Regions from separate parts of the Rhizobacter sp. P2_G4 genome, predicted to be linked through region 2. Evidence: riboswitches for the same ligand, from Rfam matches in the RefSeq annotation. Region 2 holds a riboswitch; the other holds the start of a gene.

Region 1 (18,083 bases), on a different contig from region 2:
TGCAGGACGGCCGCGTCGACATCGGCGGCAACGACGTCACCTGGGCCGACCCGAAGGACCGCGGCATCGGCATGGTGTTCCAGTCGTACGCGCTGTACCCGACCATGACGGTCGAGAAGAACCTCTCCTTCGGCCCGCGCATTGCCGGTGTCGCCAAGGCCGAGATCGCACGCCGTGTCGAGCGTGCAGCGACGATGCTGCAACTCACCGAGCTGCTGCAACGCAAGCCCGCACAGCTCTCGGGCGGCCAACGCCAGCGTGTCGCGATCGGCCGCGCGCTGGTGCGCGAGGCCGGTGTGTTCCTGTTCGACGAGCCGCTCTCCAACCTCGACGCCAAGCTTCGCGGCGAGCTGCGGCGCGAGCTGAAGCAGCTGCACCACCGGCTCGGTGCCACCATGATCTACGTGACACACGACCAGGTGGAGGCGATGACGCTCGCCAGCCGCATCGCCGTGATGAAGGACGGCAAGATCCAGCAGATCGACACACCCGCCAGCGTCTATGCACGGCCGGTCAACATGTTCGTCGCCGGCTTCCTCGGCGCGCCGAGCATGAACTTCGTCGAAGGCAAATTGCAGCGCAGCGAACGCGGCACGCATTTCGTCTCGCCCACGCTGAACATCGACGTATCGACCTACCCCTTCGTCACGCCGCCGCAGCCCGATCAGCCGGCCGTGCTGGGCGTGCGGCCGGAGCACATCATGCTCTCGCCCCACGGCACCGAGCTGGCTGGCAGCGCCATCGTGTCGCTGGTCGAGCCGATGGGCTCCAACCAGGTGGTGTGGCTGGACGCGCAAGGCGTGTCGCTCGCGGTGGATGCCGACGCGCAGTTCACCCCGGCACTCGACAACCGCATTGGCTTCACCATCGCGCCGGCACACGTGTCGCTCTTCGATCGGCAAACACAGGCGCGGCTCTGACACTGTGGCCACCATCAAGGACGTAGCCCGTCTGGCCGGGGTCGGTCTCGGCACCGCTTCACGCGCGATTTCCGGGCGCGGCCCGGTCTCGGAGAAAGCGCTCGCGAAGGTGAACGATGCGGTCGCCACGCTGCAGTTCCGCCCGTCGAACGTGGCGCGTGCGCTGGCCTCGAAGACGCTCGGCATGGTGGGCATATACGTTCCCGACTTCTCAGGCAGCTTCTACGGCCCCATCCTGCAGACGGTGGACGGCGAGCTGCGCGCGGTCGACCGCCACATGGTCGCGGCCAACGGCTGCGGCCATGGCGACGCGCGGCAACAAGCGCTCGACGGCATTCGCTTCCTCTACGAGCGCGAGTGCGACGGCGTGCTGGTGATGACCAACGACCTCACCGATGGTGACTTCGCCGAACTCTTCGTGCGCCACCCCAAGCTTGTGCTGCTCAACCGCCACACGCCGGCCCAGCCTGGCCGCTGCTTCAGCACCGACCACGTGCTGGGCGGGCGGCTCGCCGCGCGCGCGCTGCTGAGCCAGGGTCACCGCGAGATCGCACTCATCAGCGGCCCGCACAGCGCCCCCGACAACGAGCTGCGCATTGCCGGCTTCCTCGACGAACTGGCGCAGCACAAGGTGCGCATCCCCAAGCGCCGCCGCGTCGATGCCGACTTCAGCTTCAACGGCGGCTACGAAGCGGCCGAGGAGCTGTTCGCCCGTTCACCGCGCGACTACAGCGCCCTTTTCTGCGCCAACGACGTGATGGCCATGGCCGCCATCTCGCACCTCGACAAGCTCGGCATCGACGTGCCTGGTGATCTCTCGGTGCTCGGCTTCGACAACAGCGATTTCTCGCAGTACACCGCGCCGAAGCTGACGACCATCCACGTGCCGATCGTTGAAGCGGCCGCCGCGGCCTGCCGCGCGCTGCTGAACCAGTGCTATGGGCTGGCGTTGCCGGTGACGCACGACTTCACGCCCGAAGTGGTCTGGCGCAAGTCGGTGGCGGTGGGGCCGTATGGCGCCACCTCGCCGCAGGTGGCGGGCACGCGGTAAGTCATCAAGCAGCGTAATCGGTGTTGAGCGAGAGCTCGCGCCAGCTCTCGAGTTCAGCCTGCATGCCGGCGAGCTTGCTGCTCACCGACTTGAATGCAATGGCCCCTGCCGTGAAGCGCAAAGGCGGCACGGGTTCGTCGGCCAGCCACAGCATCGCCTTGGCCAGCTTCGCCGGGTCCCCCGGTTGCCGCCCGTTGCGCTGCTCGAACGATGCGCGCAACTGCGCTCGCCGTTCGTCGTAGTCGGCCACCTCGCTGCCGCCGAAGCGCAGCGACTCGGCGGTGAGAAAGTCGGTGCGGAAGGGGCCGGGCTCGACGATCGTGACGCGCACGCCGAACGGGGCAAGCTCCAGCGCCAGCGACTCCGAGAAGCCTTCGAGCGCGAACTTGCTGGCGCAGTACAGCGAGCCGAACTCCACGCCGCGAATGCCGGCCAGCGACGAGATGTTGAAGATATGCCCTCTGCGCGCGGCACGCATCGCCGGCAGCACCACACGGGTCACGTTGAAGACGCCGAAGAGATTGGTGGCGAACTGGGCACGCGCGTCATCGTCGCTCGTCTCTTCGAACAAGCCGAGGTGGCCGTAGCCGGCGTTGTTGACCAATACGTCGATGCTGCCGAACCGCGACAAGGCCGCATCGGCCGCGGCTTGCGCCTGGCGCTCGTTGTTGACGTTCAGCTCGACGGCGAGAAGCTGGTCGCTGTCGGGACCGAGGCTGTCGCGCACGCTGGCCCGGTTGCGCCCGGCCGCGACGACCCGATCGCCGGACGCGAGTGCGGCCTGGGCCAGGTGAGCACCCAGCCCGCGGCTGGCACCGGTGATGAACCATGTCTTTTGCATCTTTAGGCTCCTTCGATAAGAGCGTGCATTGAAACGCCGCGGCGAGCTCACGCGATAGCCCGATGCTGCCGGGCTCTTGCACGATCCTGCCAACCCTGATTGATTCGTGCGCACCGCCCTTGCCACGCACGGAGGCGCCGGGTACGGTGACGACATGACGAATGCGCTGCCAGAACTGAGAACGCTGATTGCCCGCCACGCGAGGCCTGACCGGTACACCACCACCGTCGAAGGTGTCCGTGTGATTGCCTCGTCAGTGACCACGCAGTCGATGCACCACGTGACCGAGCCGACGTTGTCGGTCGTGGCCCAGGGCGCCAAGCGCGCGGTCCTCGCAGACAAGGTGTTCGAGTACGCCACCGGCCAGTACCTGGTGGTGTCGGTCGACCTGCCCATCGCCGGCCACATCGCACGAGCCAGCACCGAAGAGCCCTTCCTCGGTTTCGCCATGACCTTGAAGCCGGCCGCCATCGCGACCTTGCTGCTGGAAACCGCCGCAAGCGACCGCACGCTCGTGGAGACTGCTGGCCTGGGCGTGAGCAATGCGCCGACGGACTTGCTGGATGCCGTCGTGCGCATGCTGCGGCTATTGGATCGCCCGAACGACATCGCCGTGCTCAGCCCGATGATCGAGCGCGAGATCCTCTGGCGGCTTCTCGCCGGCGAACAAGGCGCGATGGTGCGGCAGATCGGCCTCGCCGACAGCCGGCTCTCGCAGATCAGCCGGGCTATCCGCTGGATTCGCGTCCACCATGCGACGGCTTTCAAGATCGAAGAGCTGGCCGACCTGGCAGCGATGAGCGCGTCGTCGTTCCACCGGCACTTCCGTGCGGTGACGTCGATGAGCCCGCTGCAGTACCAGAAGCAGATCCGGCTGCAGGAGGCCCGCGCACGCCTGCTGGCGCAGTCGCACGATGTGGCGGCCGTCGGCTACAGCGTGGGCTATGACAGCCCCTCGCAGTTCAGCCGCGAGTACAGCCGCTTGTTCGGTGCGCCGCCTGCACGCGACGTAGCGCGGCTGCGAACCTTCTCGGCAGCGGAACGCAGCGTGGCTTGAGGCGTTCACCAGAACCCGACCGCGCACGAGGCGCGGCCGGTCTGGCCAAGATCAGGCCTGCGCTTCTTGGAGCACGCTCGGCCGCAGGGCGGCGGTACCGAGGCTCTGGTCGATGGTGCCGGCGACCATCTCGGCCGTCACCGCCGACAGCGTCCAGCCCAGATGCCCGTGGCCGGTGTTGTAGAACACCGTGGGCAGTCGGCCCCGGCCGACGCGAGGCAGCATGCTGGGCATCATCGGCCGCAGGCCGGCCCAGGGCACGACGCTCTTCGTGCTGACACCCGGGAAGCACTGCTCTACCCAACGGATCAGCGGGCGGATGCGATCGGCACGGATGTCCATGTCGTGGCCGTTGAACTCCGCCGTTCCAGCCACACGGAAGCGGTTGTCGCCGAGGCGGCTGGTGACGAGCTTGGTTGCGTCATCGAGCAGGCTGACCGTGGGTGCGGCCCGGCGGCTCGCTTCGTCATTCAGGTTGACGGTGATCGAGTAGCCCTTGACGGGGTAGATGTTGACCCGATCACCGAGGCTCGCGGCCAGCGAGCGGCTGACCGTGCCGGCGCAGATCACCACGCTGTCGAAGACCGCGGTGTGCGGGCCATCGGCGCTGCTGACCGTGACCTTGGCCTGACGCGCATCCGCGGTCACCGCGGTCACGTTCTGCTGGTAGAGGCAGGTGACACCCAGGCGCACGATGGCGTCGGCCAGGCCGCTGGTGAACTTGTGGATGTCGCCGGTGGAGTCGCTCTCGGTGAAGTAGCCACCGTAGTAGCTGCCGGCAAGCGTGGGCTCGATGGCGCGCATCTCGTCGGGCGTGACGGCCCGACGCGGCAAGCCGCCTTCGGCCAGCAGCTGGCTGACCCGGCCGGCGTGGTCGAAGCCGGCCTTGTCGCGGTAGATGTGCAGGATGCCGCGGCGCTTGAGGTCGAAGTCGATGCCTTCGGCGTCGGCCCAGTCGAAGAGGTGCTGTCGCGCGGCGATGGCCAGGCGCGTGGTCTCGATGGTGTTGCGCCGATAGTGCGGGATGTTGGCCACGAACTCGGCGAACCACGAGAGCTTGTGCCAGCTGGGCCTGGGGTTGACCAGCAGCGGGGCATCGCTCTTGAGCATCCACTTCAGGCCCTTGAGAAGGGTGCTCCAGTGGGTCCAGACCTCGGCGTTGGAGGCCGAAAGCTGGCCGCCGTTGGCGAACGAGGTTTCCATCGCTGCATAGCGATTCTTCTCGTAGAGGGTGACGGCGTGGCCGCGTTTGGCGAGGGCGTAGGCGGTGGTGACGCCGGTGATGCCGCCGCCGATGATGGCAATGGTTTTCATGGTGCTCGAAGCTCCGACCGTCGAGAGGTTGAGGCCCGCCACGCAGGACGCGTGCCGGACACCCCCTCTGTTCGGAACCTGAGAGATTCACGCAGCGCCGCGGGTGGCGACACTGCGCTTGCTCCTTCGGTGGGCCGGGCGACGATGGGCCTGGCCACTCTTCAGAGTTTCAACGCATGGCACCGGTCCGTGGGGCCTGAGAGTTTCCGGGGTGGTTGCTCCTTCGGCGCCGGGCATGTCACTGGTGTGAACGCGCCCGGACTCTCCCGATGCCAGCTCGGCTGTGAGCCGACCTGTTGTGAACTGCGCGGATACCATACCAGCGACCCGACCGCAGACCCTCCTTTGTAGCACGACGCGCATGTCCCACGGAAGACGCCCCACGCTTCGCGACCTGCTGGCCGAGCCACGGGCAGTGTTGCCGACCGAAGCCGCCCCTGTCGAAAGCAAGTGAGGCATTGCCATGGAAGCCGTGCCTGAACACTTCGAGCACCCGCACGACGCAGCGGAGTTCAAGCGCCCTGCCCGCGCCGGCGTGGAGCTGTACCGTGCGCACATCGTGCGGTATGCCTTCGACCCGCACACGCACGAAGCCTTCGGCCTGGGCGCGATCGAGTCGGGCGTTGAGCGCTTCCGCTACCGCGGTGGTGACCACCTGGCACCGGCCGACACGCTGGTGCTGATGAATCCCGACGAGCTGCACACCGGTCGCGCCGAGACCGAGCAGGGCTGGTCCTACCGCATGGTCTACCTCGATGCGGCAGTGCTGGAAGAGGTGACCGGCGAACGCGGCTGGTGGTTCGCGCAACCGACCGTGCACGACCCGCTGCGCGCGCAGCAGGTGAGCCGCGGTCTGGCTGCGATGTGGGACGCGCCCGACGCGCTGGGGGGCGACAGCGCGCTGTTCGAGCTGCTGCAGCTGCTGAGGCCCCATGCGCGCGTCGGCGTGCCGGGCGTAGCGTCTAGCGGCATGGCTGCCGATACCTCGTTGGCACGTGCTCTCGCCTTGATGCAGGACGAGTATGCGAGCGAAATGACGCTGGAGCGCTTGGCCCGCGAGGCGGGCTTGAGCCCGTTTCACTTCTTGCGCCGTTTCAAGCAGCGCTACCACGCCACGCCGCATCAGATGTTGATGGCGCTGCGGCTGTTTCGCGCCAAGCAACAGCTCGCGGCAGGTGATCGCCCTGCCGATGTCGCTGCGGCTGTGGGCCTCGTCGACCAAGCCCATCTGACCCGCCGCTTCGCGCGCATGTACGGTGTGACACCGGCGCGCTACCAGGCGCAATTTCGTACAAGACCCGCCTCTCAGGCCTGAGCCACACTCGGCAATGAGCACTGGTTTGTTGTACGCCCTCGCAGCAGGGTTGATGTGGGGCCTCGTCTTCGTCGGCCCCTTGATGCTGCCCGAATACCCCGCCACGCTGCAGTCGTTCGGGCGCTATTTAGCGTTCGGGCTGATCGCGCTGCCGCTCGGCTGGCTGGACCGCAAGCGCCTGGCCGAGCTGACGCGTGCAGATTGGATCGAATCACTCAAGCTCGCGGCGGTGGGCAACGTCATCTACTACTTGTTCCTGGCAAGCGCCATCCAGCGCGCCGGTGGGCCGCTGCCGACGATGATCATCGGCACCTTGCCGGTGGTGATTGCCATCACCGCTAACCTGCGCTCAAGCAACAGCCGCGAGGCCAAGCTGCCCTGGCTGCGCATGCTGCCCTCGCTGGGGCTGATCGGGGTGGGTATCGCGTTGGTCAACCATGTGGAGATCGCGCACCTGCAGCAGGACCCGAACGCCGACGTTGCCCGCTATGCACTCGGCGCGCTGCTGGCCGTCGGTGGCGTCGCCTGTTGGACCTGGTACCCGATCCGCAACTCCGAATGGCTGCGTGCCCACCCCGACCGCAACCCACGCAGCTGGGCCACCGCGCAAGGCCTCGCCACCTTGCCGCTGGCGCTGATGGGTTATGCGCTCGCCTGGATCTGGAGTGCGTTGAGCGGCGACTCCTTCGCCATGCCCTTCGGCCCGCGGGCAGGCGACTTTCTGCTGCTGATGTTTGCGATCGGCCTGTTCGCCTCGTGGCTGGGCACGGTGTGCTGGAACGAAGCCAGCCAGCGCCTTCCTCCTTCGCTGGCTGGGCAGCTCATCGTCTTCGAGACTCTGGCCGCACTCAGCTACGCCTACGTGCTGCGGCAGCAGTGGCCGCAGCCGCAAACCCTGGCCGGCATCGGCCTGCTCGTCGCCGGCGTGATGTGGGCCTTGCGCACCAAGCCCGAACCGCTGGCCGCCGAAGGGCACGCATCCTGAGCAATCCGGGCATAAAAAAGCCGGCCCGCAGGCCGGCTTCAAACCTAGGAAACGTCTTCTATCAGAAGGCGTGACGCAGGCCGAGTTCGAAACCGGTCGACTTCTGGCCGGCAGCCAAGGCCAGAGCCGAGGTGGCAATGGCAGTCTTCGACGCACCCTTGTTGTCAAGGCGAGAGTACGTGCCGTACAGCGCGGTGCGCTTCGACAGGTTGTAGACATAGCCGATTGCTGCCAACGTGATGTCGTCAGCGTCGCTCGTAGCGGTAGCGGTGGTGCCGCCGGAGAGGTCACCCTTGCCGAGCGAAACACGCAGAACGCCTTGGCCGATCGGGGCCGTAGCGCCGACGTAGTACATGCGTTCCTTGATGGTCAGGAACTTGATCTGAGAGAACGAGCCCATCACACGAACGACACCGAAGTCATACGCTGCACCAGCGGTAGCGACCTTGTACTTGTCTGTGGCGGCGTTCGCTTCGGTCGTGCCGTAAGCGCCCGACACGTCCAGGCCACCCGACGCGAAGCCGAGTCGGCCACCGACGTACTTGTTGCCAACCGTGCCTTCACCAGCAGCCACGGCAACCGAGCCGTACACGCCGCCGATGTTCTTGGGCAGGAAGTACTGGACTTCGTTGTCAGCACGGGTGTTGGTGTTGACCGTGGCCGTCAGCTTGGATTGCAGGTTGGAGAACTTGCCCACGCCGTTGTCGCCGAATGCGTCATAGGCAGACATGGCGGTGTAGGTCGGCGTGAAGTCACGGCCCAGGCGCACTTCACCGAGGGTGGCGCTTTCCAGGCTCACCGTCGAGCGGCGGTGCCAGAACTTGCCGCTGGAGTTGATGGTGCCTTCGTCAGGGTTCAGGCCGGCTTCGAGCCAGAAGCCTGCCTTCAGACCGCCACCGAGGTCTTCGGTGCCGCGGAAGCCAAGGCGGCTGCTGTTGTAGCCGTCGGTGCCTTCTTGCCAAATGTTGCTGCCGCCGTTCTTGATATTGCGGACATTGGCATCGATCACGCCGAACAGCGTAACGGAGGATTGAGCAGAAGCCACGCCGGCGAAACCGGTGAGGACTGCGAGCGCAAGGAGTGATTTCTTCATGATTTGGTATTCCAACGGTTGGATGGAGAGTCAGCAGCGCAACTTCAGTTGTTCGCGTCTGCCGCGGACAGGTCCTGCGGAAGCCGAAGATTAGATCAACGAAGTGGAAACCCCTACGGTTTATCCCTGTTGATTGAAGAGATCGTTGGATACATGCGACGGTGTCTTCCAACCCACCCTCTTCATGCTTCTGACATCTTTGCTTGCTAGCCGAACAAGGCCTCGTCCAGGACCTCGATCCAGTGCCTGACTGGCACGGTCGTGCCAGTTTGCAGGTGCTGGATGCAGCCGATGTTGGCCGACACGATGACCTGCGCCTGTACCGCCTCCAGCTGAGCGAGTTTGCGATCGCGCAAGCGATGGGCCAGTTCCGGCTGAAGCACGGAATAGGTGCCCGCCGAACCACAGCAGAGGTGACTTTCGCCGGCGGCGAGCTGGACATCGAAGCCCAAGGCGTTCAGGTGCGTTTCCACACCGCCCCGCAGCTGCTGGCCGTGCTGCAGGGTGCAAGGCGGGTGGAACACGAGTTCACGCGCCTTGGGTTTGCGCAGCTTGTTCTTGAGTTTGGGCCCAATGTCGGGCAGCAGCTCGCTGAGATCTCTGGTGAGTTCGCTGATGCGCCGCGCCTTGTCGGCATAGGCGGCATCGTTGGCCAGCGAATGGCCGTATTCCTTGACGGTGACGCCGCAGCCCGACGCGTTCATCACGATGGCTTCTATCTGGTTTGACGATACGAGTGGCCACCAGGCGTCGATGTTGCGACGCATGTCGGCCAGCCCACCTTGAGTGTCGGCAAGATGGGTGCGGATGGCGCCGCAGCAGCCTGAGCCGTCGGCCACCAGCGTCTGGATGCCTGCAGCATCGAGCACGCGGGCCGTGGCGCTGTTGATGTTAGGCATCATCGCCGGTTGCACGCAGCCCATCAGCATCAGCACCTTGCGCGGGTGCTCGCGGGTCGGCCACTGGTGCGCTCGCGGGCCGGCCTTGGCGGGCACTTTGTCCTTGAGCACGGCCGGCAGCGCCGGACGCAGCGCCTGGCCCAGCTTCATCGCGGGGCCGAAGGCCGGCGAGGTGAGGCCTTCCTTGAGCAGCCAGCGCACGACACGTTCCTTCGCGGGACGCGGCACTCGCTCTTCGACGATGCGGCGGCCGATGTCGACCAACTCGCCGTACTGCACGCCCGATGGGCAGGTGCTCTCGCAATTGCGGCAGGTAAGGCAGCGATCCAGGTGCAGCTGCGTCTTGGGCGTGACGGGCTCGCCCTCGAGCATCTGCTTCAGCAGATAGATGCGGCCGCGCGGGCCGTCGAGTTCGTCACCCAGCAGCTGGTAGGTCGGGCAGGTGGCGGTGCAGAACCCGCAATGCACACACTTGCGAAGAATGGCCTCGGCCGCCTCGCCGTCGCGCGTGCCCTTGAACTCGGGGGAGAGCTTGGTCTGCATCAGGCGAGCGTGTAAGTCGCGCCCCAGAAATGGGGCCACGCCGTCCATTCGAAGGCCGTGGCGCGGTCCCCGAGCAGGCGGCGAAGGCCATCGGCGTCTGGAAAGTTCTTCAACACCTCGTGGGTCGAGCCATCATCGAGGCGGCGGCTCTGGTAGGTGTTGCCCAGCTCGTCGCTCCGCGTGACCGGTTGGCTGCTGCCTTCGACATACCGGTTGTCGATGAGCACCACGCGGGCGCCCGGTTGCAGACAGGCGTGCAGGCCATCGAGCCACTCCGCGGTGCGCTCCAAGGGCACGTGCGACCACCAGAAGCCGGCAAAGGCCGCGTCGAACTGCCGGGGTAGATCAAGCGCATACGCGTCGGCGAGCCGAAAGTCGACGCGCTCGTGCGGCAGCGGCTTGGTCCGCGCCAGGGCGAGCACTTCGTCGTTGACGTCGGTCGCCGTCCAGGATGCGCATTGCGCTGCCGCATGCGGAGTCCAGTAGCCGGTGCCGCAGGCGACTTCGAGCACGCGCCGGCCTTCGAACTGCACAGGCAACCACGCCTTGATGGCGGCAATGTCCGCCTGCCTCTCCGGCTTGTCATAGATGCGCTCGTATTCGCTGGCGCGTTGCGCGTAATAACGCTGCATGCTGTCGACGGTGGCGTGGCTCATCATCTACATCCCAGGATAAAGCCGGCCCGGGTTGAACACCCCGGCGGGGTCGAAAGCCTTTTTCAGATCGCGGTGAATGCGGTCCAGCGGCGATTTGAGCGGCGCGAACGCACCCCCCGCCTTGTGCTTTGCCATGAACAGCGACGCGTGCCCGCCGGCGCGGGCGGCAGCCTCGCGCACCTTGGCAGCCGAGGCCGAGGTGCACAGCCAGCGCTGCGCGCCATGCCACTCGATGAGCTGCTCGCCGGGCAGGATCAGCGGATTCGCCGTCTGAGGAACCGACACCCGCCAGAGCGCCACGCTGCCGCCGGCCACCGCCGCCTGCGCCTTGAGAAAGTATTCGTCGGTGTGGTTGCGCAGCCCGTCCCAGAACGGGCTGGCGTGCGCCGGCTCGATGACATCACCACGCAGCGTGGCGATGGCTGCCTGCACGGCCGCGAGAGCACCGCGCAGGCGCAGCAGCAGCGTGCCGTCCCACCAGGCGCTGGCATTCAGCGGCAGCGGCAATGCGCCCCAGGCGTTCAGTTGCTCGAGAGCACTCACCTGGTCGAGCTGGAAGCGCAGCGTGGCGGTGGCCGGCGCCATCGGCAGCACCTTGAGCGACACCTCGAGGATCACGCCCAGCGTGCCCATCGAACCCGCCAGCAGGCGCGATACGTCGTAGCCCGCCACGTTCTTCATCACCTGGCCGCCGAAGCTCAGCACCTCGCCTTTGCCGTTCAGCATGCTCGCGCCGAGCACGTAGTCGCGCACCGCGCCCACCGACGCACGCGACGGGCCCGACAAGCCGGCTGCCACCATGCCACCCACCGTGGCACCGGTGGCCGCATGGGTCACAAAGTGCGGCGGCTCGAAAGGCAGGCACTGGCCGCGCTCGGCCAACACGGTCTCGAGCTCGATCAAGGTGGTGCCGGCGCGGGCCGTCACCACCAGTTCGCTGGGTTCGTAGCTGGAGATGCCCGTCAGTCCGGTGGTATGCAAGGGTTCGCCCAGCGGCGCTTCACCATAGAAGCTCTTGCTGCCACCACCGCAGATGTTGAGCGGTGTGGCCGCAGACTGGGCAGCAAGCACTTGGTCGATCAGGGTCTGGAGCGCAGGGTCGGTGGGATTCATGTCTGCGCATATTCTCGCGCGGCTGCGTGCGGGTCCGCACGATCGCCCCGGCCGGCCCGCTCCACCTGCTTTCGCAGGCCGTCGAGGTCGAGCACGCGCAAGCCGCCGTACTCGATGCGGATCAGGCCCAGCGCCTGCAGCGAGTGCAAGGCCTCGTTCACCCGCTGGCGCGACAGGCCCACCAGGTAACCGAGCTCTTGTTGCGTGATGCGCAACAGGTTGCCCACGCCCGGGTAGAGCAGCGGGTGGAACAACGCCGCCAGACTGCGCGCCACGCGCGCATCGGGGTCGTTCATGCGGTCGATCTCGCGCGCGCCGATGAACTGGCCCAGCCGTTCGTTGAGCTGCTGCATCACGAAGCGGTTGAAGGGAATGCTGCGGTCGATCAACCAGTGGAAGGTGTCGACGCTGATGCCCGCCACCACGCTCTTGCGCAGCGCCTGGATGTTGTAGCGGTAGACCTCACGCTTGAGCACCGTGCCTTCGCCGAACCAGCCGCCAGGCGGTACGCCGGTGAAGGTGATGGGCATGCCAAGGTTCGAGTCGTTGCTCATCTTCAGCAGGCCGTCGATCACGCCGAACCAGTAGGTGGCCGCCCGGCCGACGCGGCACAGCAATTCGCCGGGTGCCACGTTGACGACCTTGACATCGCCGACCACCCGCTCGCGCTCGTCGGCCTGCAAGGTCGTGAGCCACGGGATGTCCGCCAGCTCGCCGGGCGTGGCAGCACGCGCACGCGCCACCAGCGGCGTGCTGGCGTGCGATGGATCCGGCGCGTGGCGCGAGGTCATGACGAAGAACGTGCGGGTAAGAACCGGGAGGACTGTCCCTAGGATTGTCGTTAGAACGACAGCACGGCGTCAAACTTCTTCCTACAGTCGGGCCCATACAGGATGGAGAACCGAACTTGGTGACAACCACCTTTCCGCGACTGATGCTCGAGCACGCCGCCCAACGGCCCGTTGCGCCTGCGTTGCGCGAGAAAGAGTTCGGTATCTGGCAGACGCTGAGCTGGCAGCAGCTCGCCACGCTGGTGCGCGAGATCGCTGGCGGCCTGGCGGCCGCGGGCCTGCGACGTGGGCAGCACATGGTGGTCGTCGGCGAGAACCGGCCGCGCCTGTACGCGGCCATGCTGGCGGCGCAGGCGCTCGGCGCCATCCCGGTGCCGCTGTACCAGGACGCTGCGGCACGCGAGTTCGCCTTCCCCATCGTCAACGCCGAGGTCGCCTTCGCCGTGGTCGAAGACCAGGAGCAGGTCGACAAGATGCTGGAGGTGCGCCAGGAATGCGCGGGACTCACCCACATCTGGTACGACGACCCGCGCGGCCTGCGCCACTACAGCGAGCCCGGGCTGGACTCGATCGACGCCCTGATCGCGCTCGGCCGCGCCTTCAACACCGACCAGCCGGCCTACGTCGACGCCGAAATCGCCAAGGCCGTGACCACCGACACCGCGGCGATGTTCTTCACCTCGGGCACCACCGGCAACCCGAAAGGCGTGGTGCATACCCACCTGTCGCTGATCAACCGGGCCCAGGCCGGGGCGGTGTTCGACAAGTTGACGAACCGCGAAGAAGTGCTGGCCTACATGCCGCTCGCGTGGATCGGCCAGAACGTCTTCTCCTACGCGCAGTGGCTGGCCTGCGGCTACACGGTGAACTGCCCCGAGTCGCCGAGCACGGTTCACATCGATCTCTGCGAAGTCGGCCCGACGTATTACTTTGCGCCGCCGCGCGTCTTCGAAGCCATGCTCACCAGCGTGATGATCCGCATGGAAGACGCGAGCGCCCCCAAGCGCTGGCTGTTCGAGCGCTTCATGGCACTGGCCCGACGCGTGGGGCCGCAGCGCATGGATGGCAAGCAGGTTGGCACCGTCGACCGCCTGTTGTATGCGCTGGGCAACCTGGCCGTCTACGGCCCCTTGCGCAACTCGCTGGGCCTGTCGCGGGTGCGCGTGGCCTACACCGCCGGCGAGGCCATCGGCCCCGACCTCTTCAGCTTCTACCGCTCGATCGGCATCAACCTGAAGCAGCTTTATGGCTCCACCGAAACGGCGGTGTTCGTCTGCCTGCAGCCTGATCACGAAGCACGCTCCGACACGGTGGGCATCCCGATCGATGGTGTGGAGATCCAGGTGGCCGACAACGGCGAGATCCTGGTGCGCTCGTCGGGCCTCCTGCGCGGCTACTACAAGAACGAAGCCGCCACCGCCGAAGTGCTCACGGCCGAGGGCTGGTACCACACGGGCGACGCCGGCTTTCTCGACGCTGCTGGCCACCTGAAGATCATCGACCGCGCCAAAGACGTCGGCCGCATTCGCGGCGGCGCGAGCGACGGCGCCATGTTCGCGCCAAAGTATGTGGAGAACAAGCTCAAGTTCTTCCCGCACATCAAGGAGGCCGTGGCCTTCGGCGACGGGCGCGAGAAGGTCTGCGCCTTCATCAACATCGACATGGAAGCCGTGGGCAACTGGGCCGAGCGGCGCAACCTGCCCTACGCCGGCTACACCGACCTGGCGCAGAAGCCCGAGGTCTACGAGCTGGTGCGCGACTGCATCGAGAAGGTCAACGCGGACCTCGCCGCCGACGAGCTCCTGGCAGGCAGCCAGGTCACGCGCTTCCTCGTGCTGCACAAGGAGCTCGACGCCGACGATGGCGAACTCACGCGCACGCGCAAGGTCCGCCGCGGCTTCATCGGCGAGCGCTACCAGGTGCTGGTGGACGCGCTGTACGCCGGCAAGAGCTCGCAGTACATCGAGACGGCAGTGAAGTTCGAAGACGGCCGCACCGGCATGGTGGCCGCCGACTTGCGCATCATGGATGCGAAGACCTTTCCTGCGATGAAGAGGGCCGCGTGATGTCGAGAAAGGTGGGCGACGTCATCCTCGACGTGCAGAACATCAGCCTCGCCTTCGGCGGCGTGAAGGCGCTCACCGACATCAGCTTCAACGTGCGCGAGCACGAGGTGCGCGCCATCATCGGCCCCAACGGCGCCGGCAAGAGCTCGATGCTCAACTGCATCAATGGCGTGTACCAGCCACAGCACGGCTCCATCACCTTCCGCGGCAAGACCTTCAAGCACATGAACTCGCGCCAGGTGGCCGAGATGGGCGTGGCGCGCACCTTTCAGAACCTGGCGCTGTTCAAGGGCATGAGCGTGCTCGACAACCTCATGACCGGGCGCAACCTGAAGATGCGCAGCAACCTGCTGATGCAGGCCATCCGCAACCCGTTCGGCATCGGGCCGGCCGAGCGCGAAGAGATCGAACAGCGCGCCGTGGTCGAACGCATCATCGACTTCCTCGAGATCCAGGCCTACCGCAAGACGCCGGTCGGCCGCCTGCCCTACGGGCTGCAAAAGCGCGTCGACCTCGGCCGTGCGCTCGCGATGGAGCCGCAGGTGCTGCTGCTCGACGAACCCATGGCGGGCATGAACGTCGAAGAGAAGCAGGACATGAGCCGCTTCATCCTCGACATCAACGACGAATACGGCACCACCATCGTGCTGATCGAGCACGACATGAGCGTGGTGATGGACATCAGCGACCGCGTGGTCGTGCTCGACTACGGCAAGAAGATCGGCGACGGCACGCCGGACGAGGTGCGCCGGAACGAGAACGTGATCGCGGCTTACCTGGGGGTTGCCCATTGAGCACAGCACACAGTTTTGCGACAGGAACATCCCGTCGAAAGTGTGACGGAGCGGCGCACTGATGGCCTTCTTCCTCGAAACCCTGCTCGGCGGCCTGATGGCCGGCATGCTCTATTCGCTCGTCGCCTTGGGCTTCGTGCTGATCTTCAAGGCCTCGGGCGTCTTCAACTTCGCGCAGGGCGCGATGGTGCTGTTTGCCGCGCTCGCGATGGCACGCTTCAGCGAGTGGATTCCGCAGTGGACGGGCATCGAGAACAAGGTGCTCGGCGACGTGGCGGCGTTCGTCATCGCCGCGATGATCATGTTCGCGGTGGCGTGGCTGATCGAGCGCCTCGTGCTGCGCCACCTCGTCAACCAGGAGGGCGCGACGCTGCTGATGGCCACCATCGGCATCACCTACTTCATGGAAGGCCTGGGCCAGTCGCTCTTCGGCAGCAGCATCTACAAGATCGACATCGGCATGCCCAAGGACCCGATCTTCGTGCTGGAGTCCACCTTCCAGGGCGGCGTTCTGATCAACAAGGAAGACCTCTACGCCGCGCTCATTGCCGCCACACTGGTCGCGCTGCTGAGCCTGTTCTTCCAGAAGACGGCGACCGGGCGCGCGCTGCGTGCCGTGGCCGACGACCACCAGGCCGCGCAGTCGATTGGCATTGCGCTCAGCCGCATCTGGGTCATCGTGTGGTGCGTGGCCGGCGTGGTGGCGCTGGTGGCCGGCATGATCTGGGGCAGCAAGCTGGGCGTGCAGTTCTCGCTCTCCACGGTCGCGCTGCGTGCGCTGCCGGTGGTGATCCTGGGCGGGCTCACGTCGGTGCCGGGCGCGATCATCGGCGGCTTGATCATCGGCGTGGGCGAGAAGTTGTCAGAGGTCTATCTCGGGCCCTACGTCGGTGGCGGCATCGAAATCTGGTTTGCGTATGTTCTGGCGCTTGGGTTCCTGCTGATCAGGCCTCAGGGCTTGTTCGGCGAAAAAATCATTGACCGGGTCTGACCATGCTCTACAGAGAAAACGGTCAGTTCAAGACGACCTACCGCGCCGATCAGCAGATCTTCCCGATCCTGCAAGACCGCGTGGTGGTGCTGCTGTTCGTGGCCTTCGCCATCGTGGCGGTGCCCATGCTCGCGAGCGACTACCTGCTGCGCGCAATCCTGATTCCCTTCGTGATCATTTCGCTCGCGGCCCTGGGCGTGAACATCCTCGTCGGCTACTGCGGGCAGATCTCGCTCGGCTCGGGGGCGTTCATGGCGGTCGGCGCCTATGGCGCCTACAACGTGATCGCGCGCATCCCCGGCATGCCGCTGATTCCGGCGCTGCTGCTCGGCGGTTTCTTCGCGATGCTGTTCGGCATGTTCTTCGGCCTGCCAAGCCTGCGCGTGAAGGGCTTGTACCTCGCGGTGGCCACGCTGGCGGCGCAGTTCTTCGCCGACTGGATGTTCCTGCGCATCAAGTGGTTTACGCTCGACAACTCGTCAGGTTCGGCCGCGGTGTCGAACCTGCAGGTCTTCGGCTACGCGCTCGAATCGGACGCAAGCAAGTACCTCTTCTGCCTGGCGTTCCTGATCGTGATCGCGCTCGCCGCCAAGAACCTGGTGCGCGGCGCCATCGGCCGCGAGTGGATGGCGATACGCGACATGGACGTGGCTGCCGCCGTGATCGGCATCCGGCCGATGTACGCCAAGCTCAGCGCCTTCGCCGTGAGCTCGTTCATCATCGGCGTGGCGGGTGCCCTGTGGGGGTTCTTCTACCTCGGCGCCTGGGAGCCGGCCGCCTTCTCGGTCGACCAGTCGTTCCGGCTGCTCTTCATGGTGATCATCGGCGGGCTGGGGTCGATCATGGGCAGCTTCTTCGGCGCGGCCTTCATCGTCGTGCTGCCGATTGCGCTGAGCCAGGCCCTGCCGGCGATCGCCGGCCTCTTCGGCGTGCAAATCTCGACCTCGGCCCTGTCGCACGCAGAGCTGATGGTGTTCGGCGCTCTGATCGTCTGGTTTCTCATCGTCGAGCCCCACGGGCTCGCGCGGCTGTGGTCCATCGGCAAGGAAAAGTTGCGTCGGTGGCCCTTCCCTCATTGAGCGTTCTGCGGTGGTTTATGCGGTAGTTCCTCGTTTCATTCGACAGGAGACAAATATGAAGACTCGACAACTCTCGCTTGTGCTCGCCATGCTGGCGACCAGCGCTTCGTCACTGGTTCACACGGGCGCAGCGGCACAGGCGAAGGAACAGTTCATTCCCGTGCTGTCGTACCGCACCGGGCCGTACGCACCCAATGGCATCCCCATCGCCAACGGCATCGTCGACTACTACAAGCTCGTCAACGCCCGCGGTGGCATCAACGGCGTGAAGATCGCGTTCGAAGAGTGCGAAACCGGCTACGACACCGCGCGCAGCGTCGAATGCTATGAGCGCCTCAAGGGCAAGAACGGCGGCGCAAGCGTGGTGCAGCCGTGGTCGACGGGCGCCACCTTCGCCATCACCGAGAAGGCGGCCGTCGACAAGATTCCCATCGTGACCCTCGGCTATGGCCGCAGCGAGAGCGCTGACGGCACGGTCTTCAAATGGAACTTCCCGCTCGCCGGCAACTACTGGGTGGCGGCCGACGCGCTCGTGCAGGCCATCGGCCAGAAGGAAGGTGGGCTCGCCAAGCTGA
Region 2 (10,768 bases):
TGACTGCCTCGAAGACCGCCTCGCCCGCGAATCGCCCGGCGAACTGCCGCAGCTGCTGCGCCGCGCCGCGGACACCGAGCCCGACACGCAGCGCCGCATCGGCTACCTGCTGCGCGCGGGCGAATACGGCCTCGCCCAGGCCGTGCTCGAAGAAGCCGCTCCCGGCCTGATCGGCGAAGGTGCGATCGACAGCGTGTTGCGCTTGCTCGACCAGTTTCCTGCGGCCTGGCGGCAACAGGCCCCGGCGCTCGATTTCGCCGAAGGCGTGGCCTGCTGGGCGCACTGGAGCTTCGCCCGCATGGCCGACGCCATGCGGCGTGCAGAGAACGCCTACCGCCTCGCAGGCGACGAGACCGCGGCGCAACGCAGCCTCGCGTACCACGCCGTCGCCCTGTGCGGCCAAGGCCGGATGGAAGAGTCCGCGCAGCAGATCGGCCCGCTGCTGCAGCAAGCCCTGCCCGACGACCTGCTGGCCCTGGTGCGCATGCTGCAGACCTGGCACGTGCTGGAGAACGGTGCCGTCGACACCGTGCCTGCCACCTACGCCCTGTGCGTCGATGCCCTCGAGCGGGCCGACCGCCCCGAGGTCTGGAGCCGTGGCCGCACCTTGCCGCCCTTCATCAGCTTGCCCGGCATGGCGCCCACGCTCAAGCGCTTCGCCCGCGGTGCGCGGCGCCATGTGAGCGAACAGCCGACCAGCCTGCGCGCCGGCGTGCTGGCCGAGCAGGCGTGCGCGTTGCTGTGGCAAGGCGAATTCCCCGCCGCGCTGCATGCGCTCGAAGCCGCCGAAGAAGACCTGCGCTGGCTGGGCGCGCCCCTCGTGGTGGCCGCCTTCACACGCACCACGCGAGCGCTCTGGCACGCCTGGCGCGGCGAACGCGAACCGGCGCTGGCGGCGGCGCAAGGCCTGCTCGACGACCTGGACGACCCGCTGAGCCGCGACCGGCGGGCGGTGTGGCGTGGCTACTACCAACTGTTCCAGGCGCGCATTGCGCTGCTGGTCGGCGAGGTCGGCCTGCTGCGCCAGCTGCAGCAACGCGTGCCGCTGCAGCGTGGCGCGCGGGAGCCCGCCCTGCTGGCACGGCAGCGCATCACACTTGCACCGCACCTGGCCTGGGCCGAGAAGCGCTGGGCCGACGCCTGCAGCGGCTACGAACAGGCCCTGGCGCACGAGAACCAGTTGCAGCTCTTCGGCCAGCACATCGAGGTGCGCCTGCGCCTTGCCCACGCGCAGCTGGCACAGGGCCGGTCGGCACAGGCCGTGACCGCGCTGATGCCGCTGTTGCAGGCGGCCCAAGGCGACCAGGAATGTGCGCCGCTGATGGCCGGCGTGCAGGTGCTGTCCGACCTCTCGCTCCTGGGCGCCGCCGCGCCCGCAGCCCTGCGCGATCGGCTGGCGCAATGGCAGCACCGCGCCCAGTCGCTGCAGAGCAGCGTGCCGGCCGAAGTCGGCCTGCCTGCGCCCTCGCCGATCGGCGACAAGCTCAGCGAACGCGAACTCGAGGTGCTGAAGCGCATTGCCGCCGGCGACAGCAACAAGCTGATCGCCCGCGCGTTCGACCTGAGCCCGCACACCGTCAAGCGCCACGTGGCCAACGTGCTCGACAAGCTGGGCTTGAGTTCGCGCGGCCAGGCCGCGGCCTGGTACCGGGAACACGGCTGACTGCGCAAAACCAACGCCCGAATGGCTCTTTTGGGCGATGCCGTACCGGCCCGGCTTGCCCACACTGCGCCGCATGTTCGTTATCCACCATGCCCACCTGATCGACCAGGCGGCACACACCGAGCCCCCCTTGCAGGCCGGTGAACAACGCTTCTGTGCCATCGGCCCCGCGTGTGGCGTGAACGCCTTCCAGGTCTGGATGCACACCTTGCCGCCCGGCGCTCACACGCCGGTGCAGCAGCACCAGGGCACCTTTGCCGCGCTGGTGCTGGCCGGCAGCGGCAAGCTGCTGGTCGACGGCGGGCCGCTGCGCTTCCAGTCGCCCTGCACGCTCGTCGTGCCGCCGGGGGCCGACTTCCAGTTCGTCAACAACGCTGCCGTGCCGCTGCTGCTGGCCAGCGTGTTCACCGCCGAGCCCCGCGGCCGGTGATCTGAACGGCCCGCCCGAAAGGGCGTGCATCCCCCTTTCGGGGTGGCCCGTCGCCAGACGGGCCAATGGCTCCTTCAGGCGATGCCTGGCCCGCCCCTTCCCGGAACACTGCCAACCCATGCCGAAGCTCGTTCGGCTGCACAACAAGCCAACCGCCAAGGAACACCATGAATACATCGACCCTGACCCGCCCGGCCGCCGCCATGCAAGCCACCAGCCCGGCCGGCCCGCGCTACGACATGTACCAGCCCATCCACAAGGGCCTGCGCGCCTTCATGAGCGACACGCTGTCGCGCATCGGCCGGGTCGACGTGTACGACGTGGAAGACCTGGCCCGCACGCTGGGCCAGCTCGAGGCGCTGCTGAATTTCTGCGTCAAGCACGTCGCCCACGAAAACGAGTTCCTGCACACCGCCATCCAGGCACGCCAGCCGGCCGCCGCCAGCCGCACCATCGCCGACCACGTGGAGCACCTGCAAAGCATCGAAGCGCTGCGCCTCGAAGCACGTTCCCTGATGGCGGTCGACGGCGACGAGCGCATGGCCAGGGCGTTGCGCGTGTACCGCCACCTGGCGCTGTTCGTGGCCGAGAACTTCCAGCACATGCACATCGAGGAAACGTCCAACAACGCCGCGCTGTGGGCGCATTACAGCGACGCCGAGTTGGCCGACATCCACAACCGCCTGCTGGCCACGGTGTCCCCCGAAGACACGATGGAAGTGATGCGCTGGGTGGTGCCTGCACTGAACCCGGTGCAACGCGCCGGGCTGCTGGCTGAAATGAAGAAGGAGGCCCCGGCCTTCGTCTTCGACGCGGTGATCGACGTCGTGCGCCCGCACCTCGACAGCCGCGACTGGAACAAGCTCGCGCGCGCCGTCGGCGTGCCTCAGCAAGCCGGTCTCGCGAACTTCGCCTGACCCGGCTTCCATCGATAACAAGGAGAAGCACGTGAACAAGTGGTTGAAGCGAGGCGGCATCGGCCTCCTGAGCCTGGCGGCGCTGGCCGCCGCGGCCCTCGCGGTCGGCGCCCAGCTGGGCGAACGCAAGATGCAGCGCAGCGTCGACGTGAATATCCAGCCGGTGGCCTTGCGCAGCGACGCGGCGAGCATCGAGCGCGGACGCTACCTGTACCTGTCGCGCGGCTGCACCGAGTGCCACGCCGTCAACGGTGCCGGCAAAGACGTCATCAACGACGGCAAGGGCATGCACATCCGCGCGCCTAACATCACGCCCGGAAAAGGCAGCGCCGTTGCAGGCTACAAGGCCGACGACTGGGTGCGCACGCTGCGGCACGGCATCAAGCCGAACGGCAAGCCCGCCATCGTGATGCCGAGCGAAGACTACGCGCGCTTCACCGACGACGACCTGGCCTCGCTGGTCGCCTACGTGCGGCAGATGCCTGCCGTCGACGGCGAAGGCGCGGTGCTGCAGATGCCTGCGATGGTGAAGGCGCTGTACGCCGCCGGCGTGATGCACGACGCCGCCGAAGTCATCGACCACAGCCAGCCGCCTTCACAGCCGGTCGCCGAGACGGTGAGCACACAACACGGTGCCTACGTCGTCAACTCGTGCATCGGCTGCCACGGCGCGCACTTGTCGGGCGGCAAGATTCCCGGCACGCCGCCGGGCTGGCCGGCCGCCGCCAACCTCACACCCGGCGAAGGCAGCGCGATGACGCGCTACGCCACGCCCGAGTCGTTTGCCGCCATGTTCAAGACCGGCAAGCGCCCCGACGGCACCGAGGTCAGCAAGGTCATGCCATTCCTGTCGCTGAAGGAAATGAACGACACCGATGTGCAGGCCGTGTACCTGCACTTGAAGAGCCTGCCGGCCTTCGCCGCGGGCAACCGCTGAATGGCGACATCAGCCATCTGTTCCACGGTCTGCGCAAGCGCAGCACCTGCTCCCTCAATCAAGTCGAGAACAAGCCCATGAAAAGAATCAACGCCTGGCTGGCGGCCTTGGCCAGCACCGTCGCACTCATCGCCTGTGGTGGCGGTGGCGAGACCGACAAGAACGATCCACCGGCGACGGGTGCCCGCGTCTCCGGCGTCGTGGTCGACATGGACAGCGACCTGCCCATCGCAGGCGCCCGCATCAGCGCCGGTGGGCGCGGCACGCAAAGCGGCAACGACGGCCGCTTCACCCTCACCGGGCTGGACGCGAGCGAGCGCCTGCCCGTGAAGGTGGAAGCCACCAGCCATGGCGGCAACGTCGCCATCGTCAAGCTGCCCGCCGACAGCCAGGCCACGATCCGCGTGCGCCTGCTCAAGCTCGGGGCGGCGCAGACCTTCAACGCCGAAACCGGCGCCACGCTCGTCATCCCTGGCAGCACGGCGCAGGCCCAGGTGCCGGCCGGCTCGCTGGTCGACGCCGAGACGGGCGCGGCGGTCATCGGCCCCGTGACGGCCAGCGTGACCAATGTCGACCCGGCGCGCGACCCCGAGCGCATGCCCGGCGGCTACACCACGCTGCAGTCAGGCGAGGTGCGCGCCATCGAGAGCTTCGGCGCCATCAAGGTCGACCTGCGCGACGCCACTGGCCGACGCCTGCAGCTTGCACCGGGCACCGATGCACGCATTCGCATCCCGCTGTCGACGCGCTCGTTGAATCCGCCGGCCTCGGTGCCCCTGTTCCACTTCGACGAAGCCACCGGCCGCTGGACGCAAGAAGGCGAAGCCCTGCTGCGTACCGCCGCCAACGGCGAGCGCTTCTACCAGGGTGACGTGACGCATTACAGCTACTGGAACGCCGACCAGGTGAACGAGACGGTGGAGGTGGAAGGCTGCATCTCCAAGGCCGACGGTTCACCCGCCGCGGGCGTGATCGTGAGCGGCAGCGGTGTCGACTACTCGGGCCGCACCTCGGCCATCACCAACAACGAAGGCCGCTTCGTGATGTCGGTGCGCAAGAACGCGGTCACCAGCATCTGGGCCGCGACCGACACACAGGTCACGCCCGTCACCGAGGTGACCGTCGGCGACACGGGTGGTGGCATTGCCGGCAGCTGCATGAAGCTCGATGCCTCGACCTCGCCAATCCCCGGCAAGCTCTCGCCGCGCATCATGCAGAACCCGCGCAACACCACGGTCGAAGCCGGCCAGCCTGCGCTGCTGCAGACCGTGGCCGAGGGCACGCAACCCATGACCTACAGCTGGAGCCGCAACGGCCAGGTGATCGCCAACAGCAACACCAGCGCGCTGTGGGTGTTCAACACCACGCCCGCCGACGATGGCGCCACCTTCACCGTGACGGCGACCAACGCCGCCGGCAGCGTGACCAGCGCCATCGCGCGGCTGAACGTAACCAGCACGCCGATGGCGCCGACCATCGCCACCCAGCCTATCAGCGTTACCGCAGTAGCTGGCGAGACCGCCACCTTCGCGGTGGCGGCGCAAGGCAGCGGCCCGCTCGCCTACCAGTGGCTGCGCAACGGCACGCCCATCACGGGAGCCACCGAAGCCATCTACCAATTGATCGCGGCCCAGGCCGACAACGCCGCGCTCTACAGCGTGCGTGTGAGCAACGCCGTGGACAGCGTGACGAGCCAGGCCGCCACGCTCACCGTGGTGTCGCCGCAAGCGGCACCGGTGATCACGACCCAACCCAGCAGCGTCGTGGCGAGCGTCGGCAGCAGCGCGAGCTTCGCCGTGGCGGCCACCGGCAGCGGCACCCTCAGCTACCAATGGCAGCGCAACGGCGCCAACATCGCGGGCGCCACCGCAGCCACCCTCATGCTCAACGCCGTGAGCGAAGCCGACAACGGTGCGCAGCTGCGCGTGGTGGTCAGCAACGCCCAGGGCAGCACGACCAGCGACGCCGCCACGCTCATCGTGGCCAGCGGCAACGAAGACCAGCAAGCACAGGCACTCAAGCTCATGCTGCTGTGGAGCGACGGCCTCACCGCCGCCAGCGCGCCGCTGCAATTTGCCGACGACGACCTCCGTGTCAAGCCCGTCAACGAGGTATGCCTCGGTGGCAACGCGACGCTCACGCTGGACGGCGCCGCTGCGCCGGCCGTCGGCCAAAGCCTGCCGCTGGGGCAGCACACGCTGGCAGCGCAGTTCGCGGCCTGCACCGGCGACTACGGCATCGGCTACGACGGCCGCAGCAGCGTGGCCTACAACTTCACCGACCCGTCGAACCTGACAGGCACGGCGCAGTCCACGATCACGAACTTCGTCTACAGCGACGTCGACGATCAGGGCGACCCCGTATCGACCCGCGTGAACGGCAGCGCCAAGGTGGATGCCGAGGGCAGCATCAACGGCAACGCCGAAACCCAGCGCCTGCGCTTCACGCCTGCGGCTGGCTTGTCACTGACCGACGTGGCCAGCAACACCGCGGCCGTGTTCAGCAGCGGCAACGTGCTCGTGCACAGCGTGACCGTCGAGACCGCCGCCGGCCTGCGCCCGCAGCTGTCGCGCCAGGAGTACGCGCAGCTGAGCTTCACGCGCGGCGGCGTGGCGTATATGAGCGACGGTTTCGTGCAGTTCGACTTCGACGACCAGGGCCGACTGAGCAGCGGCAGCGGCACGGTCACGATCAGCGCCAACGGCCAGCCGATGGCACGCATCAGCGCAACCAGCGGCAGCTTCGCGATCGACATCCTCTCGGCACCGCCCGGCTTCACTGCTGCGTCTCCTTCCATCCAGCGCACCCGCGTGGGCGCCGCCAAAGCACCGGCGCAGGGTGCTCGCAACAAGCGCTTCTGAAGCGGAAAGGAAAGTCATGAGCACCCCAAAGATCATCGCCGTGATCGGCGCCACCGGCGCACAAGGCGGCGGCCTCGTCCGCGCGATCCGCAACGACCCGAGCCGCAGCTTCGTCGCACGCGCCCTCACGCGAAACCCGGCCAGTGAAGCCGCGCGTTCGCTGGGCGTCGAAACAGTCGAAGCCAATCTCGACGACCCCGAAAGCCTGCGCCGTGCCTTCGATGGCGCGCATGGCGTGTTCGGCGTCACGGCGTACTGGGAGCATCACTCCCCCGAGCGTGAACTCGCCCAGGCCCACGCGATGGCGGCTGCCGCCGCCGCGGCGGGCATCAAGCACTTCGTCTGGTCGACGTTGGAAGACACGCGGCAGCGGCTGCTCGTGGGCAGCGGTCGCATGCCGGTACTGATGGGCAAGTACAACGTGCCTCATATGGACGCCAAGGGCCGGGCCGACGAGGTGTTCATCGCCTCCGGTGTGCCCACGACGGCGCTGCGCACATCCTTCTTCTGGGAGAACCTCATCCACTTCGGCATGGGACCTCGGCGCGGCGCTGATGGCGGACTGGTGTTCGCGCTACCGATGGGGATGAAGAAGCTGCCCGGCATCGCGGCAGCCGACATCGGGCAGTGCGCGCTCGGCGTGTTCCAGCATGGGGCTGACTACATCGGGAAGACGGTGGGGATTGCTGGTCAGCACCTCACCGGTGTCGAGATGGCAGATGCGTTATCGCGCGCTTTGGGCGAGCCGGTGCGCTATGAGGCGGTGCCGTTCGAGGTGTACCGCGGGTTGGGGTTTCCCGGAGCCGAGGATCTGGGGAACATGTTTCAGTTCAAGCATGACTTCAACGCCGATTTTTGTGAGGCTCGGTCGGTGGCGCATTCGCGCAGGTTGCATGCGGGGCTGCTGACGTTTGAGCAATGGGTGGGGCGGAATCGGGCGGCGTTGCCGATTGGGTGAGTCTGTCGGCGCTCGTTTACTTGTCTCATCCGTTGGACCCAAGTACGTTCACGAACCTCTTCGTTCAGACTAATTTCAGGACAGGTTCCGAAGGCAGCTAAACTCCGGCGGGTCAGGAGAGAGCTTCCACGTGAAGCCGCCGAAGGCGCAGGACCCCACAGAAATGTGAGGCTCGAACGCTCAGGCAAAAGGACTGGCAAGCGTCTCAGAAATGAGGCGTTCCTCGCTGGAGAGAGGCCCACCTTGAGTGGGTCCACCGAAGGGGCAAGCGTGTGTCGTGATCCGGCCCCGCCAATCTCTCAGGTAGAGCGGACAGAGAGGGCATTGCAAGTATTCATCGCCTCGGTGATGAATACTTGCTCCCACAAATGCCCTCGGAGAAATGCATGTCCGCTACCGACCCCCTGCTCAAGACACCGCTGCACGCACTCCACCTCGAACTCGGCGCCAAGATGGTCGCGTTTGCCGGCTATGAGATGCCGGTCAGTTACCCCAGCGGCATCATTGCGGAGCACAAGCACTGCCGCGAGTCGGCGGCGCTCTTCGATGTCTCCCACATGGGCCAGCTGCGCCTGGTCGGCGGCGATGCTGCCAAGGCGCTCGAGTCGCTGGTGCCGGTCGACGTGGCCGACCTCGCCGTCGGCAAGCAGCGCTACGCACTGCTCACCAACACCAGCGGTGGCATCCTCGACGACCTGATGATCACGCGGCGTGAGAACGATCTCTTCGTGATCGTCAACGCCGCCTGCAAGAGCGCCGACATCAAGCACCTCGTCACCCACATCGGGCACCGCTGCGCCGTACAGCCGCTGCCCGATCGCGCACTGCTCGCGCTGCAGGGGCCGAAGGCCGTTCAGGCGCTTCGCGCCTTGAATGCCGACATCGCCAAGCTCACCTTCATGACCGGCATGAGCGCCGCCATCGCCGGTGCCGACTGCTTCATCACCCGCTCGGGCTACACCGGCGAAGATGGCTTCGAGATCTCGGTCCCGGCCGAACAGGCCGAAGCCTTGGCTCGCGCCCTGCTCTCCCAGCCCGAGGTCAAACCTGCCGGCCTGGGCGCCCGCGACACCCTGCGCCTGGAAGCCGGCCTGTGCCTCTACGGCCATGACATCAACGAAGCGACCACACCGGTCGAGGCCGGCCTGACCTGGGCCATTCAGAAGGTGCGGCGCCCGGGCGGCGCGCGTGCCAGCGGTTACCCCGGCGCGAGCACCATCGAGTCGCAACTCGCCCACGGCGCGAGCAACAAGCGCGTGGGCCTGCTCGGGCTCGAGCGGGTGCCGGTGCGTGAAGGCGCGACCATCGTCGATGCCAAGGGCCACAAGCTCGGCCATGTGACGAGCGGCACGCTGTCGCCGACCGTCAACCAGCCCATCGCCATGGCCTACCTGGCCACCAACCATGCGCAGCCGCACCACGAGGTGTATGCCGAAGTACGCGGCAAGCGCCAGCCGATGCGTGTGACCCCGATGCCGTTTGCGCCGCACCGCTACTTCCGCGGCTGACCTTTTTCCGAACCCAAGACAAACCAGGAGCCTTTCATGACGACCATGTACACCCCCGATCACGAGTGGATCAACATCGAAGACCATGAAGCCGCGACCGTGGGCATCACGCTGCATGCGCAAGACGCGCTGGGCGACGTGGTCTTCGTCGACCTGCCCGAGCTGGGCCGCACGTTCAAGAAAGGCGAAGTCGCCGGCGTGGTGGAGTCAGTGAAAGCCGCCGCCGACCTGTACATGCCGGTCAGCGGCGAGATCGTCGAGGTGAACGAAGCCTTGCGCGCCGACCCGTCGCTTGCCAACAGCGATCCGCTCGGCAACGGCTGGTTCTTCAAGGTTCGCGTGGCCGACATGGCCGAGTTCGAACACCTGATGGACGCACCCGCCTACGACCAACTCGTCAAGAACCTCTGAGCCTTTTCTTTCCGCTGGAACCGTCATGTTGATGCACGCCCACAAGTCCCTCGGCGAACTCGAGAACCCGTCTGAATTCGTGGCGCGCCACATCGGCATCGCAGCCAGCGATGAGACGCAGATGCTGTCGGTCATCGGCGCCGCATCGCGACGTGCGCTGATCGAATCCATCGTGCCGCGCACCATCGCGCGGCCGGTGCCGATGGCGCTGCCCGCGCCGCTGACAGAAGCTCAGGCGCTGGCCGAGCTGAAGGCCATCGCCGCCAAGAACAGGGTGCTCAAGAGCTTCATCGGGCAGGGCTACCACGGCACGCACACGCCAGGCGTCATCCTGCGCAACATCCTCGAGAACCCGGCCTGGTACACCGCCTACACGCCTTACCAGGCCGAGATATCTCAGGGCCGCATGGAGGCGCTGATCAACTTCCAGACCATGGTGTGCGACCTCACCGGCCTGGCGATTGCCGGTTCCTCGATGCTCGACGAAGCGACCGCCGCCGCCGAGGCCATGACGCTCGCGATGCGCGTGGGCAGGAGCAAGTCCCCCACCTTCTTCGTCGCCGACGACGTGCTGCCGCAGACGCTTGAGGTGGTGCAGACGCGGGCTCGTCCGCTCGGCATCACCGTCGTCACCGGCCCGGCCGATGCGGCCGCGGAGGCACAGGCCTTCGCGGCGCTGTTCCAGTACCCCGGCGTGAATGGCGTGGTGCGCAACCTCGAGCCCGTCATCGCTGCCGTGCACGCGGCCGGGGGCCTCGCCATCGTGGCCGCCGACCTGCTGGCGCTGACGCTGCTCACCTCCCCCGGCGAGATGGGCGCCGACATCGCCGTCGGCAACACGCAGCGCTTCGGCATGCCGATGGGCAATGGCGGCCCGCACGCGGCCTACATGGCCACGAAAGACGAGTTCAAGCGCTCCATGCCCGGCCGCCTGGTCGGCGTGAGCGTCGACGTGCACGGCAACCCCGCCTACCGCCTCGCGCTGCAGACGCGCGAGCAGCACATCCGCCGCGAGAAAGCCACCTCCAACATCTGCACGGCGCAGGTGCTGCCCGCGGTGATCGCCAGCATGTACGCCGTGTA

What was found. A riboswitch is a leader RNA that binds a small molecule or an ion and turns the genes downstream of it on or off. The one in region 2 is predicted to bind glycine.
Region 1: it holds a riboswitch for glycine, as region 2 does, so the genes downstream of both, AC1DYS_RS20090 (D-amino acid dehydrogenase) here and gcvT (glycine cleavage system aminomethyltransferase GcvT) in region 2, are expected to answer to the same signal.

Annotation. Positions count from the first base shown of each region.
Region 1 covers NZ_JBFUFG010000005.1:244,773-262,855, reverse strand. Annotated here, with positions in the region: gene AC1DYS_RS20110 (ABC transporter ATP-binding protein) at 1-920, shown strand, start outside; gene AC1DYS_RS20105 (LacI family DNA-binding transcriptional regulator) at 925-1,971, shown strand; gene AC1DYS_RS20100 (oxidoreductase) at 1,976-2,812, opposite strand; gene AC1DYS_RS20095 (AraC family transcriptional regulator) at 2,919-3,869, shown strand; gene AC1DYS_RS20090 (D-amino acid dehydrogenase) at 3,921-5,183, opposite strand; glycine riboswitch at 5,357-5,462, opposite strand; gene AC1DYS_RS20085 (AraC family ligand binding domain-containing protein) at 5,647-6,498, shown strand; gene AC1DYS_RS20080 (DMT family transporter) at 6,512-7,483, shown strand; gene AC1DYS_RS20075 (porin) at 7,545-8,576, opposite strand; gene glcF (glycolate oxidase subunit GlcF) at 8,783-10,018, opposite strand; gene AC1DYS_RS20065 (class I SAM-dependent methyltransferase) at 10,018-10,674, opposite strand; gene glcE (glycolate oxidase subunit GlcE) at 10,678-11,787, opposite strand; gene AC1DYS_RS20055 (Crp/Fnr family transcriptional regulator) at 11,784-12,578, opposite strand; gene AC1DYS_RS20050 (AMP-dependent synthetase/ligase) at 12,698-14,644, shown strand; gene AC1DYS_RS20045 (ABC transporter ATP-binding protein) at 14,644-15,438, shown strand; gene AC1DYS_RS20040 (branched-chain amino acid ABC transporter permease) at 15,500-16,429, shown strand; gene AC1DYS_RS20035 (branched-chain amino acid ABC transporter permease) at 16,432-17,508, shown strand; gene AC1DYS_RS20030 (ABC transporter substrate-binding protein) at 17,564-18,083, shown strand, end outside.
Region 2 covers NZ_JBFUFG010000007.1:202,927-213,694, forward strand. Annotated here, with positions in the region: gene AC1DYS_RS23480 (helix-turn-helix transcriptional regulator) at 1-1,663, shown strand, start outside; gene AC1DYS_RS23485 (cupin domain-containing protein) at 1,701-2,093, shown strand; gene AC1DYS_RS23490 (hemerythrin domain-containing protein) at 2,261-3,010, shown strand; gene AC1DYS_RS23495 (c-type cytochrome) at 3,042-3,947, shown strand; gene AC1DYS_RS23500 (immunoglobulin domain-containing protein) at 4,025-6,808, shown strand; gene AC1DYS_RS23505 (NmrA/HSCARG family protein) at 6,849-7,766, shown strand; glycine riboswitch at 7,870-7,972, shown strand; glycine riboswitch at 7,983-8,092, shown strand; gene gcvT (glycine cleavage system aminomethyltransferase GcvT) at 8,153-9,274, shown strand; gene gcvH (glycine cleavage system protein GcvH) at 9,311-9,685, shown strand; gene gcvP (aminomethyl-transferring glycine dehydrogenase) at 9,711-10,768, shown strand, end outside.